DNA from 2 places in the [Micrococcus luteus] ATCC 49442 genome. Region 1 is predicted to be linked to the other one. Evidence: riboswitches for the same ligand, from Rfam matches in the RefSeq annotation. Region 1 holds a riboswitch; the other holds the start of a gene.
What was found. A riboswitch is a leader RNA that binds a small molecule or an ion and turns the genes downstream of it on or off. The one in region 1 is predicted to bind cyclic di-AMP.
Positions count from the first base shown of each region.

Region 1 (7,463 bases):
CCCACCGCGCCCTGGAATGGAGCCTGCTGGCAGCCGCCGACAATCCGGGCAGCCGCATCCACCCGGACCCGGGCATCCACGTCCCAATGGCCACGTTCCTGAACATGGTTGCCCCGGCAGCTGCTCTGGGAGCCGCCGAGCATGCCCTGGAAGAGTTCCGGGAGCTGATGATGGTGCGCAAGGTCAAACAGACGGTGGAGAAGCGCCAGGCCGATTCGCCGCTGGCCCAGGCCAGATACACGCAGGCCTATGGCCAGGTTGCCACCGCACGGCTGCACTGGGACGAAGCGGTCAGGCTGGTGGCCGCCTCCTTTGACCGGCAGCCGGTGGCCTTCACCGATGCGGAGCGCGCCCGGTACAGGCTCTCCCTCGGCCTGAGCGGCCAGGCTTCGGCTGAGGCTGTCCGGCTCATCCTGACCGGCTCAGGTGGCAGCGTGCACCGCCTGACGCACCCGCTCCAGCGGATCCAACGCGACGTCAACGTGCTGCTCAACCACGCCTCGCTGACCATGGACCCGATCCTGGAACAGGCCGGCAGGGGACTCCTGGACCTCGGATTTGCTATTCCGGCGGAGCAGTTCTAGCGGCTTGAAAACTACTGGAAGTCTGCCAGCCACAGGTCCGGGCCGAATACCTCGTACTGGATGTCCCTGGCGGGGACGCCTTTGGCGATGAGGTCGCTCCGCACTGCCTGGAGGAACGGCAGCGGACCGCAAAGATAGTACTCGGCATCTATGGGCAGTTCGACGGCGTTGACGTCCATGAACCCGGTAAAGGAGGACTCCGCCGCCCCCTGGTCACCAGCCCGGTTCAGGAACCAGCTGTGCAGCGAAGCTTCCGACAGGAGGCCGATGTCCTCGGTCACCTGCTGGCGGAGGGGGAAAGACTCCGGACTGTCGTCGGCATGCAGGAGCATCACGTGCCGCTGGGAACCTGCCTTCACGAGGTGCGAGAGCATCCCGGCCATGGGCGTGATGCCGATGCCGGCGCTGGCCATGACCACCGGCCGGTCAGTGTACTCAAGCACGACGTCGCCGAACGGGGCAGAGAGAACCACTTCGTCGCCCACCTTGACGTCGTTGTGCAGCAGGTTGGACATCTCGCCGTCGGGTGTGGCGAGTCCGTGGACCCTCTTGACTGCGAACTGCCGGTGCTGCCCGTCGTCGGCGCGCGTCAGGCTGTACTGGCGCGGCTGGTGGACACCGTCCTTCATCAGCATTTTGATGGTGACGTACTGCCCGGGCAGCGAGGGCTTGACGTCCCGTTCGTCGGTCCGTTCCACAACAAAGGTGACCACATCCGGTGTCTCCTGGATGCGCTGGGCCACACGCCAGGTCCGCCAGATGGTCTCCGGCGAGAGGTGCACCGCGCCGTAGAGGCCGCGTTCCTTGTTGATCAGCATGTTCCCCATCAGCCAATAAACCTCATCCCAGGCGGCCGCAACCTCCGGCGTGACAGCATCACCGAGCACATCCACGATGGCCCAGAACAGATGGTCATGAACAATCTGGTACTGGTCCGGGCTCAGGCCCAGAGAGACGTGCTTGTGGGCAACCCTGGACAGCAGATGATCGGGCAGCTGGTCCGGCTTTTCGATGAGGTAGGTTGCGAAGGCGGCAATAGACCCGGCCAGGGCCTGTTGCTGACGGCCGTCGGCCTGGTTTCCCCGGTTGAACAGGCCATCGAGCAGGTCCGGCCTCGCGTCAAACATGTGCTTGTAGAACCGTTTGGCAATTTCTTCGATGTTTTCCCCCACCACAGGCAGCGTTGCCTGGATGACGGGGCGGGAAGTGTCCGAGAGCATAATGTGTCCTTCCGTGGTGACCGGCTGAACCAGCTGTGGTCCGGCTTGGCCGTCACAATTTAGCAGTCAGGCAAGGTTCGGAGAAGGGACTTATGGTGATAGCCGGACCGCAATGGGACACTCGGTTTCATGCGTGAGTTCATTGCCCTCGGCACAGCCTCCCAGGTCCCCACACGGACACGCAATCACAACGGCTACGTGCTGCGGTGGGACGGTGAGGGCCTGCTCTTTGACCCCGGCGAGGGAACACAACGCCAGATGATCCACGCCGGCGTGCCTGCCACGCAGATCACGCGGATCTGCCTGACCCATGTGCACGGTGACCATTGCTTCGGGCTGCCGGGAGTGCTTTCGAGGATGGCCCTGGACGGTGTGGCCCACCCGGTCCACCTGCACTATCCGGCTTCTGGAGAGGATATGGTCCGCGCCCTCGTGTCCGTCAGCACCCCCGGGATCGACCTTAGGCTGCACCCGCACGGCAGCGCCGGCACGGTAGCGCCGGGCCTTCAGGTCCGTCCGCTGAAGCACCGCATTGAAACCTACGGCTACAGGCTGGATGAACCTAATGGCCGCAGCCTCCTGCCGGACAGGCTCGCGGCGGCCGGAGTTCACGGCGCAGACGTGGGCCGCCTGCAGCGTAACGGGGTTCTGGGCAGCGTCCGGCTGGAGGATGTAAGCGTTCCGCGGCGGGGGCAGAGCTTCGCATTTGTTATGGACACCGCACCGTGCGCCGGTGCCGGGGAACTGGCTGACCGCGTGGATTTGCTGGTTGCGGAGTCCACGTTCAGTAACGACGACGGCGGGCTCGCAACTCAGTACTCGCACCTCACCGCCGGGCAGGCCGGGGAGCTGGCGGCCAGCGCCGCCGTCGGGACGCTTATCCTTACCCACTTCTCCTCGCGCTACGGCGACGATGTCACCGGGCTCGAGGAGCAGGCGCGGGAGCGCTCGGGCCGTGCAGCCGTGATCGCAGCCAACGACCTGGACCGGATACCGTTTCCGAACCGGCGGCAGGCGCCCGGCGCAGGCCAGTAAGGCGACCCCTTGCGGGACAGCCTGGTTCGGAGCAGGATGTTAGCCTCACGCGAGGAGGCCGGCCATGGTCCAGCTTGGAAAGTTTGAGCGGTACCTGATTGAGGAATTCTTCGACGACTACCGTGCCGGTGAGATGACACACCGCACGTTTACCCGCCGCGTAGCCTTCATCATGGGCAGCATGGCAGCGGCGTCCGCAGCGATGCTGCTGGTGGGGTGCACACCGGAGGAAGTCCCGCGCAGCACAGACCCAATGCCCACGCCCTCGGGTTCCACGACAGGCACTGCCACCGCATCGACGGGACCTGTGCCGGGGGCGAAGAGCCCGTTGTCCGTTCCCGAAGGCGCTGCAGGGCTAACGACGGCGACAGTCCGGTTGGCTGCGGGCGGAACCGACATCAGCGGTTACCTCGCGCGGCCGGACTCCGGCGGAGCAGGTCCGGCCGTGCTGGTCTGCCACGAGAACCGCGGGCTGACACCGCACATCCAGGACGTGGCGCGCCGGTTCGCGAAGGCAGGGTATACCGCGCTGGCCCTGGACCTCCTGAGCAGGGAAGGGGGAACTGCCAGCCTCGATTCGGACGCCGTTTCGGGGGCGCTGACCAAGGCAGGGGCGGCCCGTCATGTAGGCGACTTCGCGGCAGCCTTTGATTACCTCCAGGCCCAGGACTTCGTGGAGTCCGGACGCATTGCCATGAACGGATACTGTTTCGGCGGCGGCATTACCTGGCAGGCGGCTACCGAGCTGCCAGGCCTGAAAGCCACCGCAGCGTTTTATGGTCCGGCTCCGGACCTGAACAAGGTGCCGGCCATCAAAGCTGCCGCATTCGGGGTGTACGCCGAACTGGACCAGCGGATCACCGGCGCGATGCCGGCCCTCCGCGATGCCTTGGCCGCCACCACTGTGACGCATCAGCTCATCGTCTACCCGGGCGTGGACCACGCTTTCCACAATGACACCGGGGAACGCTATAACGAGGCCCAGGCGACCGCTGCGTGGAATGACACGCTGTCCTGGTTTGGGCAGCACGTCTGAGGATGCAGCAGCGGCCGACGGCGGCGGGCGGCTGTGTGCCGACCGCCGCCGTCCAACGGCCTGGGGTCACGCTACGCGGACGAAGGAAGCGCCCTGGAGCCAGCTGATGGAGTGGACCTCGGTCTTAAAACCGTCCACGCCGCCGCTGACAACCTGGCCGTTGCCGGCGAAGACGCCAACGTGACCGGCAGTGATGACAAGGTCACCCGGGGCAGGCGAGCCAACAACGCTGCCGTACTGGTAGAACTGGCCCGGGGCCAGGTCTCCAACGCTCTTACCGACCGAGCGAAGGGCCTTCTCCACCATGGCGGTGCAGTCCTGCTGTACTCCGAGCTGGCCGTAGGCCGCGGCCAGGATTGCCGAGCCGGCAGCGCCGGTCGGGGCCTGGACAGGGGCGGGAGCCTGAACCGGTGCGGAGGTTGACGCCAGCTGGATGCCGGTGTTGGCGGGAGCAGCCGGGGCGGCTGCCGGGGCTGCGGGTGCTGCCGGTGCCGGGGCGGCTGCCGGTGCCGGTGCGGCTGCCGGGGCTGCCTGACCGGCGGCGGGGATCTGGATCTGGTCGCCCGGGTAAATGATCGAGGACAGCGCCAGGCCATTGGCGGCCAGGACATCGTTGAGGGCTACGCCGTTGGCGGCAGAGATCTCGCCCAGCGTGTCGCCGGAGACGACGGTGTGGACATTGGCCGTTGCGGGGGCCGGGGCCGGAGCGACGGCTGCTACCGGTGCGCTGGACTGTGCCTGAACGTTACCCGTGCCGGAGTTGTCCGGTCCGCTGACCCCGGCGTGTGCCGGAGCGCTGAAACCGAAAAACAGGCCTGAAGCGGCGGCGACAACAAGGGCCGGCCGTCCGATCGTCAGGGCAAGGGACGTAGTAGGGGTGGTGGCGGCACGATGGCGTGCGGCAGTGTACTTCTTGGACATGGTTGATTGCCTCTCCCATGCCTGCGGGGTGAGCTGTCGGGTTCGGGTCGGAGACACCCGGCCGTGCGCCACCGTGCAGGACGGGACGCAAACGACTTAACCCCAAGGCCTCAGCTGAAGCCGTGAAAATGTGGTTCCCCCGTCCCTGCCAGTTCAATTGCGCTGGGATCCCGGGTCAGCGGCAGGGCTCGGCATACTGACGGGAATGTCCTGGCTTTGAACCAGGGCACCGAACGACCATAGCCGCTGGTTTTCCCAAATGTCACATTCCGATAACGGAATGTAGGGCCAAAACACGCTTGAAGGTGCCAGCAATTTTTCCTGGTTGTGGTAATAGCATCGCAGGTCAGGCCCCGAAACCGATATATGCCCGGTAAGCTCACCAACTATGTGTCCGATCCCACAAAACAGGCGGCCGTCCGCAGTGGCCGCAGTCCTCGTACTGGCCGTCGCCGGTTCGTTATGCGGCACGCATGCATACGCGGCAGCCGACACCCCGCCCGATGGATACCCCTCATGGCAGGACGTGGAGAAAGCCAGGCAAACCGAGGCCGGCACCGCAGCGGAAGTCGCCAGGATTGGCGACCTGCTGGGCGGATTGCAGACCCGGTCCGAAGCCCTCGGAAATGCCGCCGTCACCGCCGCCGCCGAGTATGCGGTGACCGGGGCTGAGCTTCAGGCGGTCAGTTCGAGGGTGGATGCCCTGGCCGCGCAGGTGGCCCGTGCGCAGGAGGATGCAACCCGTCATAAGAAGGAAATTGGTGCGCTCGCAGCACAGTCGTACAAGACCGGCGGGACAAACATCGGGTTCTTCGTGGCGCTCGACGCCGTGCAGACCAACAGCATGCACGGGCTGAACATCGTCCGGATCGTCAGCGACAGGACGGCGTCCCTGGTCCACAAATCAGCAGAGGCTGAGAAGGCGGCGGAGGCGCTCGCCGGCCAGGAGCGCGCGGCCAAAGCCGAACGCGAACGGCTGGCCGGGGAAGCGCAAACGAAGCTGGCCGCAGCCCGGTCGGCCCAGCAGGCGATGTCGCAGCAGGTCGCGGAGCAACAGGAACGCAGCACCGAACTCACCGCCCAGCTCGCCTCGCTCAAGGGAACAACGGCTGCAGTGGAGGGTGAGTTCCGTCAGGGTCAGGCCGCGCTGGCAGCCTTCGAAGTGTCGCAGGCGGCAAAGCGTGCGGCGGCGGAAGAGCAGGCACGCCGCCAGGCAGCGACCGCAGCGGCCCAGACCCCGGCGAAGCCAGCCCCGGCCGCCCCTGCCCCGCAGAATCCTGCTCCCGGAGTGCCTGCCCCGGCACCTCCTGCTGAAAGTCCGACGCCGAAGCCGCCGCCCGTCGTCGTCCCCTCTGTTCCGGGCGGCGGGGTCAACGACCCCGCAGGCGCCAGGAGCTACGCTGCCGGGAGGCTGTCCGCCTACGGGTGGGGCCAGGACCAGTTCCAGTGCCTGGCGCAGCTCTGGACGAAGGAATCCAACTGGCTGACCACGGCCACCAACCCGGACTCAGGTGCGTACGGCATCGCCCAGGCGCTGCCGGCCAGTAAGTATGCGAGCGCGGGAAGCGACTGGCTCACCAGCTACCGGACCCAGGTGGACTGGGGACTCGCCTATATCCTTGACCGCTACAATTCACCTTGCGCCGCGTGGAACCACTCGATAATCAGGAACTGGTACTGACCGCCTCCCGCCGCCGACCGATCCCGGCCGCGCTCAGCCGCCGGCCGGCTTGGCGAACTCCGCAGCGCTGAGGAATTCGATGCCGACGAATGGCTGGTCGCCGTCTACCCAGGCGTCATGGCCGGGCGGGATGGTGTACGAATCACCGGCGCTGATATTGATCTGGCTGTCTTCGGTTTTTACCGCAAGGGCCCCGGACACGCAGTACCCCACATGGCTGTTCTGGCACGATTCGGTTTTCACCACCGGCTTGATGCACTCCGACCAGCGCCAGCCGGGCTGGAACGTAAACCGGCCAATGGTGTAATCGCCGAGGTTGACGACGTCCACTTCTGTTTTGTCCGGGCGGCGCTTCTCGTCGGGAGCGTCATGGGATTTCGATGCCAGCTGGTTGACGTGGTTTATAGGCATGGTGTGCCGACCTTTTCCTGGGATGGTGCGCTTGCCCGCCGCCTGTCCCTGGCTGCCAGACGGTATCTGCGGCTCTTACGAGTGCCAGCATGCTCCGTGGCGGGACGCTTGTCGATCCCCAATTTCCGCCGGCGCTTCCGCGGGCACTTTCGCGGGCGCGCGATCGTTTGCGGCACAGGATGGGAGAACGGCGGACGGGGCCGCGTTAGGCTTTTCCCATGGCTGACTTCGAACGGTTCCGGGTCCTGCTGGAGGAAGAGCGCGGCAGGAAACTGGCGCTGCTTCCGGCCCTCCGCGCGGACATCTCGTCGGCCAATGCCGCCCGCCAGGATTCCAATGTTGACGATGAACATGATCCGGAGGGTGCCACCATAGCCTTCGAGCTGTCCCAGGCCTCGGCACTGCTGGATCAGAGCAGCGCCGGGCTGGCTGAGGTTGAATCCGCGCTGCAGAGAATTTCCGAGGGCACGTATGGGATGTGTGCCGTCTGCGGCCGGCCGATCGCCGAGGGCCGCCTGGAGGCGCGCCCGTGGACGCCGTACTGCATTGAGCACGCCGCAGCCGGGCGCCGGGAC
Region 1 is NZ_JAAAXP010000001.1:565,661-573,123, forward strand. Features, by position in the region: gene ribA (GTP cyclohydrolase II RibA) at 1-584, shown strand, start outside; gene GUV69_RS02635 (globin domain-containing protein) at 596-1,804, opposite strand; gene GUV69_RS02640 (ribonuclease Z) at 1,934-2,839, shown strand; gene GUV69_RS02645 (dienelactone hydrolase family protein) at 2,904-3,875, shown strand; gene GUV69_RS02650 (C40 family peptidase) at 3,942-4,796, opposite strand; cyclic di-AMP (ydaO/yuaA leader) riboswitch at 4,800-4,970, opposite strand; gene GUV69_RS02655 (coiled-coil domain-containing protein) at 5,221-6,477, shown strand; gene GUV69_RS02660 (cupin domain-containing protein) at 6,511-6,888, opposite strand; gene GUV69_RS02665 (TraR/DksA family transcriptional regulator) at 7,107-7,463, shown strand, end outside.

Region 2 (7,463 bases), 1.8 Mb from region 1:
GGGCGCCGCTGGTGGGTTGGGTGGCCAACGTGGCAGGTGCCCGCTGGTCGTTGGGCGTGGCCGCCGCTTCCGGGATCATTGCGGCGCTGATCGGCATGGTGTGGATCATCCGCGCCAGGCAGCTCCGGCTCGCCTTCGACCGGCGGGCCCGCGGCCTGCGCCAGTTTCGTGTTGTCTCCCGGCTGGGGGACAACACAAACGGCGCCGCCCGGGAAGAAGACCCGGACGACGCCGTCGGACGCTGACGCTGCCGGTGCAGCGCGCTGAGCGCGGGGGATTACTTGCGCAGCTCGCCCACCACGTAGTCGATGCTGGCCAGCAAGGCTGAAACGTCGTCCGGTTCGATGGCGACAAACGTGGCGATCCGGAGCTGGTTGCGGCCCAGCTTGCGGTAAGGCTCGGTGTCCACCACGCCATTGGCACGCAGGACCTTGGCGATGGCCGCGGCATCGATCGAGTCATCGAAGTCGATGGTGGCGATGACGTTGGAGCGCTCTTCAGCCTTCGCCACGTACGGGGTGGCGAACTCTGACGCCTCCGCCCAGGCGTAGATCCGGCCCGCAGAGTCGGCCGTGCGCTTGCTGGCGAAGTCCAGGCCGCCGTTGGCGTTCAGCCACTGCACCTGGTTGTCCAGCGTTACCAGCGTGGTCAGGGAAGGGGTGTTGTAGGTCTGGTTCAGCTTCGAGTTATCGATCGCGGTCTGAAGGTCCAGGAAGTCCGGGATCCAGCGGCCGCTGGCCTTGATCCGCGCCGCGCGTTCCAGAGCGGCGGGGGAGAACAGGCCCAGCCAGAGGCCGCCGTCGGAAGCGAAGTTCTTCTGCGGTGCGAAGTAGTAGACGTCCGTCTCGGCAACGTCCACGTCCAGGCCGCCGGCCGCGGAGGTGGCGTCCACCAGTACCAGGGCGCCGGCATCGGCACCCTCAACACGCTTGACCGGAGCTGCGACGCCGGTGGAGGTCTCGTTCTGCGGCCAGGCGTACACGTCAACGCCGGCTTCGGCCCGGGCCGCCGGGCGGGTGCCGGGCTCGGAATTGATGATGGAGGACGCGTCCACGAAGGGGGCATTGTTGGTGGCTGCGGCGAACTTGGAGCCGAACTCGCCGAAGGACAGGTGCTGGGCCTTCTTCTCCACCAGGCCAAATGCTGCAACGTCCCAGAAGGCAGTGGAGCCGCCGACGCCCAGGACAACCTCGTAGCCCTCCGGGGCGCGGAAGAACTGGCTCAGGCCCTCGCGGACCGAACCCACAAGGTTCTTGACGGGCGCCTGGCGGTGTGAGGTACCCAGGATGGTCCGGGATGCCGCCTGGAGTGCTTCAAGCTGCTCCGGCCTGACCTTGGATGGTCCCGCGCCGAAGCGTCCGTCCTTGGGCAGGAGGTCGGCAGGAATAGTGATGCTGGTTTCGCTCACAAGGGCTCCAATTCGGCGTGGACATGTTGGCGTCCGGGACGGTGGGGTGGCCGGCAGTCAGCAACGACTGCAACGAGGGCCGCTTTTATTCTGCCTGAAACAGAAGAACGGGCGGGAACCGGCACCGTCATAGTCCAATCAACGAGACGATCTGCACCCTGCGGGATTATCCGGACAAATTCAAAATAGGCTAAGCTTTTCACCGGACCTCGACGCGGCTGGGACGCGATACGGTGGGACAACGCTAGGTACTGCGCTCGAGGAGCTGAGCTGGATGACGGATCTGATCGATACCACGGAGATGTATCTTCGAACCATTTTGGAGCTTGAAGAAGAGAACATCGTTGCCCTTCGCGCCCGCATCGCCGAGCGGCTGCGGCACTCCGGACCCACGGTGTCCCAAACCATCGGCCGGATGGAGCGCGACGGACTGGTTGTGGTCTCCGGCGACCGCCATCTGGAACTGACCGGGACAGGGCGCAAGCGGGCCACCGAGGTCATGCGCAAGCACCGGCTCGCTGAGCGCCTCCTGGCTGATGTCATCGGCCTGGACTGGGCTTACGTCCACGACGAAGCCTGCCGCTGGGAGCATGTGATGAGCGAGCGCGTTGAGCGGCGCATCTATGAACTGCTCGACCACCCCACTGAATCTCCTTACGGCAATCCCATCCCCGGCTTGGCAGCGCTGGGCGGAACATCCTCCGTTCCGGACGCCGGTGTGATTAATCTCGTAGAGGCCATGCTGGGCTACGGGCCAACATCGAGCGTGACGGTGAACCGGCTGGCAGAACCCATCCAGGTAGAACCTGAGTTGCTTGTGCAGCTGGATGAAGGCGGGATTCGGCCGGGTGCCTCCGTTTCCCTGGAACGCGTCGGGGAGTACATTTCCGTGCGGGTTCCCGGCATTGAGGGTGCGCTTGAGCTCCCTCCCGAAGTGGCTGCGCACGTCTTCGTTTCTGTCCGCTAGAGGACCCGCCTGACGGACGTCATGTCCCCGCTGCCCGGCGGTCCAGAGCGCCGCTCCAGGGCCGCGCTAGCGGATCATCGCGGATTCCGCAAAAGATAACGGAATTGTTACCTCCCCGCTTCGTCGCATATAGTTTAAGCCAAGCTTCGATATAAAAGCGTTACCTGATCCGGAGCCGAGCTCTGCCAGCGGATCAGGTGCAAAGTCACCAACTGGCAGAGGCGGAGGAACCACAACCGGCAGTCAAAAAGCTGCCTTGGGGTGAAGTCCGTCAGCAGCAAGCCTTTCCAGCGAAAGAATCTCCCGGGATACCCCTGCGCCAAATGCTTGCCACGGCGGACCGGGTCTTTGAACTCTCTGACCCGAATCCGACAGCTAACTTCGCAGGCTATCCAGAGAGGAACATTCTTGACCACGCAATACTCCAGGGGCCGCCGCCGGGCGGCAGGCCCCGCTTCGGCGCCGCGGGCTGCCGAGGAATTTTCCGCGGAGAGGCCACGCGACGTACAGCGCGCAGCGCGGCGTCAGCGGCGTGGCGCGTTCAGGCAGATGACCGATTTTGCGGCCGCCAGCGGTATTGGCCAGAAAGCCGGAATTGCCCTCGCGGCCACTGGCCTGGCCCTCACTGTGACGGTTCCGGTCACGGGTCCGGTGATGGCCGACCAGCAGCCCGGCCAGTCCGTCGCCGCGGTTTCCGCAACCCCGCAGCCCGAGATTTCCGCTGAAGCAGCGGCTCAGATCGACTTCAGCCGCTCCTCAGTTGTGACGGAGGGTGACCCCGACGGCAAGCTCAAGCAGTTGCTGAGTGCGCAGTCTGCCGGCTCCATTACGCCTGCGGCCTCCGCGGGCAGCCTGGGCGCACCGCTCGCAGAACTTTCCACGGCGTCACCGTTCGGATTCCGGATCAGCCCCATCACGGGCGGGTCCGGGGACTTCCACCGCGGCCAGGACTTCATGGCCCAGTGCGGTACGTCGGTGCTGGCTGCTGCCAGTGGCACCGTGACGTTCGTCGGCTGGCACCAGTACGGCGGCGGCAACCGGGTAGTGGTGGACCATGGCAACGGCCTGGAGACCACGTACAACCACCTGTCGTCCGCAACGGTCAGCACAGGCCAGACAGTGACCCGCGGCGATGTCGTGGCCCTCAGCGGCACCACGGGGGCCTCCACGGGCTGCCACCTCCACTTTGAAGTCCAGGTCAACGGCGAAGTTGTTGACCCCACAGGCTGGCTCTAAGCGCAAAATGAGCGCTAGCTCTCAATTCACCGAGACCTGCCGTGACCTGAATGTGACATTGGCTCTGAACTGCTGTAACGTCTAAAGCGCGTCAACTTTTCCGAAGTTGACGTTCTTGAGTGGATTGCCTAGCTCTGCCACCGCTCAAGGTCCGTTCGCATGAATTCGTCTGGCAGGGGCGGGGGAACCAATTTTGGTCTTCGATCCTGAAGGCCTTGGGGTTAAGTCGCAAAGCTTCCCAGGAAGCGGCGCGGCCGGGTGACTCCCATCCGAATCCGACAGCTCACCTCGCAGGCATTGGGAGAGGCTACCTTCGTGTCTTCACGCCATAATTCTGCGCGCCACCGCGCGCAAACGGTTCGCACCAACCCCTTGGGCTCCGTGTCCAAGGCTGTTAGTGCAAACGCCGGGACCGTAGGTCGCCAGGCTGCTGTCATCGCAGCTGCGTCAGGTCTGATCCTGACCATGGGGCTTCCGGCCAACGCCGCGGACACCACTGCAGGTGTGTCCGCCTCCACCGAGTCCGGTTCAACGCAGACTGCGCTTGCCGTCACTGCCGCGCCCACGGCCACGGTTTCCTTCGAGCGCATTGTGGTCGAGACCACGCCGGCGCCGAAGATCGAACCGGTCCGTGCACAGTCCACGGCTTCCGAAACAGCAGCCGAAGCGGCAGCTGAAACGGAAACCGCCGCTGCCGGTGCAGCCGAGACCAAGCTTGCGGACACTGTTTCTGCAGCCGCAGGTTCGGGCCTGGCAGCAATTGCGTACACCGGTATCGGCAGCCCTTACGTCTGGGGGGGCACCTCTCCCAATGGCTGGGACTGCTCCGGCTTCACCCAGTGGGTTTACGCCCAGGCCGGCATCAGCATTCCCCGCGTCAATGCCTGGACCGCGATGCGGCCCACCGCAACCCCGGCCCCGGGTGACCTGGTGATGCAGAACGGTGGAGCGCACGTTGGTATCTACGTCGGCAACGGCATGATGATCAGCGCGCTGAACCCGTCGCAGGGCACGTTGCTGCACGCGGTTGCGGCAACAGGATCGTCCTCCTTCTACACCATGGGCTAAATCCGGTTATCCGGATCAACTCCCCGTTTCTTCGCTAGAAACCCTTAAAAAATCCCCGTTCGGGGCGTGCCGGCGTGCCCCCAAGATGCCGGCGCGTCCACAGCCCTCGGGCTGCCCAAAAGGCCCTGAGGAACACGAAAGAGAGAAATTTTAATGACTACTCGTGCAACTGTTGCACGGCACCGCGCCGAGGTCACCAAGACCAACTCGCTTGCTGTCATTGCCAAGGCTGTCGGCGACAACGCCGGTGGCATGGGCCGCCAGGCCGCGGTTATCGCTGCTGCCTCCGGCCTGGTCCTGACCAGCGGGATTGCGGCCAACGCCGCAGACACCAACATTCAGCGGGAAGCCGCTTCGGCCTCCAACCTTGAGGTTGAGGTTTCAGCGCCGGCCATCATTTCGGCTGCCTCCACCATCGCCATCTCCTACGAGAAGCCTGCTGTGACCACCACGCCGGCTCCCGTTGAAGAGCCGGAGCCCGTTGTTGAGGCAGTTGAGGCACCTGCCGCACCTGCCGCCCAGCCCGCTGCCGCAATCAAGGTTGCGTCGTCCACCCCGGCTGCCCCGGCCGCGCCCGCCGCTCCCGCTGCCGCCAGCGGCAAGGGCCAGGCCATCCTGTCCGCTGCTTACGCACAGCTCGGCGTAAACCAGGACTGCACCATGCTGGTCACCAACTCTCTCGCCGCCGTCGGAATCAACTTCCACGACTGGCCCGCAGGATACCTCGGCCTCGGCCGCACCGTCAGTGCAGCCGAAGCCCAGCCGGGCGACCTCATCTATTACGCAGACGGTGGAGCAGGCATGGCCCACGTCGCGGTCTACGCCGGCAACGGCCAGGCTGTTCACGGCGGCTACAACGGCAACCAGACCGTTGTGTTCAGCGCCAACGTTGGTTCGGGCCCGGTCTTCATCCGCGTGTCCTAGCAGCTGATTGAACTTCCAAGGGACCTCCGCCTGATGGCGGGGGTCCTTTGTTGTCTGCCGGGCCTTCCGGCACGGATTGGACGCCGGGCAGATTTGACACGTCGCCCCGGACTGAGGTGGATTAGTTAATCCCGGTATTTTTTGTTTACTCTTGTGGTGTCGATCCATAGCCCGGATATGCCGGGGGCAGCCGGCCCTCGTGCCCCTGACGGGTGCGGCCACGAAGAGGTAAGTGCATGCGCACTCTCGTTCTGAATGCTGGATATGAACCGCTGGCGGTTGTTACCTTCCGCCGGGCGCTGGTGCTTGTGCTGACGGGCAAGGCCAGCGTCATAGCCGAGGGCGACGACCCGGTCGTGGGTCCGCAGGAGATTCTGGGCCGCCCGTCCGTGATCCTCCTGAACCGGTACATCCGCCCCCGATACAACCACCACACCGCGGTCAGCCGCCGCGGAGTCCTGCGGCGCGATGGCCACCGGTGTGCATACTGCGGCAAAGGTGCCCACACCATCGACCACGTCCAGCCAAAATCCCGCGGCGGTGCAGATTCGTGGGAGAACCTCGTCGCCGCGTGCCTGCGGTGCAACAACACCAAGGGCGATCACACCCCCGCCGAGATGGGGTGGAAGCTGCGGATTGTGCCCGAACCGCCGCACGGCACCATCTGGCAGATCAAGGAACTTGAGAAGCCGACGCCCGCATGGGATCCCTTCCTGTTGCCGGAACGGGCGGCCTGACCCTTCCGTCGCAGCTAGGCTGGGTGGGTGGACGCTGAAAGCCTCGATTTTGATGCCGTGATTCTCGCCGGGGGCCGCTCCGCGCGTCTTGGCGGTGTGCCCAAGCAGCACCTGACGTACGACGGCGACACCCTGTTGCGCCGTTCGGTCGCCGCAGCCGGCGGTGCCCGGGTCGTGGTGGTGGTGGGCCCCGGTGAGGGAGACCTGCCGGCCGGCATCCTCAGGTGCCGGGAAGAGCCGGCCTTCAGCGGGCCCGCCGCCGCCATCGCCGCCGGGCTCGCGGAGCTGGATAGAACCGGCCGACCCCCTTCCAGGTTCACCCTGGTGCTTGCCTGCGACATGCCCAATAGCGCAGATGCGGTGTCGGCCCTGGCAGATGCGCTGCTCATCAATGAACGGGCTGGCGGGAATTTCAGCAGCAGCAAACAGGACGGGGTTGTGGCTGTTTCCGAGGATGGCCGGCTGCAGCCCTTGGCGGGCTTTTATAGCACGGCTGCGCTACAACGTTCCGTTGCTGACCTTGCCGGCAAGGGAAGCTTAATCAACGGTTCGGTCATGGCACTCCTTGCTAGTCTTGACGTACAGCCTGTCGCCGTTCCGGCCGGCTCCACGTCAGATGTGGACACCTGGGACGATGCCGCCGCGCTTGGAGTGGCCGGCCGGGACCCGATCAGCGGGTTCCGGAGCAACGCGGCCGCAGATGATTTGGGAGGCAAAGCGTGAAAAGTCAGGATGAGACCCTGGAAGAGTGGTGCCGTGCGCTGCTGCAGGCATATGAGCTGGAGGACGTCCAGATCGATGTGAACGCCATCCTCTCCCTTGCCGGCGTGGCTGCCCATACCGTGGTCCGCCCGGCCGCACCGCTGACGACATTTATCGCCGGGCTTGCGGCGGGCATTGCGGCGGGATCGGGGCAGGCCTCCGACGCTGCGGCCATAACTGCTGCCATGGACCGCGCCCGCTCCCTCGTTGCAGACTACGCTTCCGAAGCCACCGGGGCGCCCGTCGAATGATCACCGTCGAATGACCGCCGCCCCCGGCGACAAACCCGGGAGCCCCGACCCAACGCACGCGCCCGCACCTGACACCCACGCCAAACACCTGGCCCATACCTGGGAAGAGG
Region 2 is NZ_JAAAXP010000001.1:2,341,981-2,349,443, reverse strand. Features, by position in the region: gene GUV69_RS10580 (MFS transporter) at 1-245, shown strand, start outside; gene serC (phosphoserine transaminase) at 278-1,408, opposite strand; gene GUV69_RS10570 (iron-dependent transcriptional repressor DtxR) at 1,683-2,375, shown strand; cyclic di-AMP (ydaO/yuaA leader) riboswitch at 2,569-2,780, shown strand; gene GUV69_RS10565 (M23 family metallopeptidase) at 2,784-3,611, shown strand; cyclic di-AMP (ydaO/yuaA leader) riboswitch at 3,758-3,922, shown strand; gene GUV69_RS10560 (C40 family peptidase) at 3,993-4,679, shown strand; gene GUV69_RS10555 (NlpC/P60 family protein) at 4,833-5,603, shown strand; gene GUV69_RS10550 (HNH endonuclease) at 5,840-6,340, shown strand; gene mobA (molybdenum cofactor guanylyltransferase) at 6,368-7,063, shown strand; gene GUV69_RS23255 (DUF6457 domain-containing protein) at 7,060-7,353, shown strand; gene GUV69_RS10540 (molybdopterin molybdotransferase MoeA) at 7,364-7,463, shown strand, end outside.
Region 2: it holds a riboswitch for cyclic di-AMP, as region 1 does, so the genes downstream of both, GUV69_RS10565 (M23 family metallopeptidase) here and GUV69_RS02650 (C40 family peptidase) in region 1, are expected to answer to the same signal.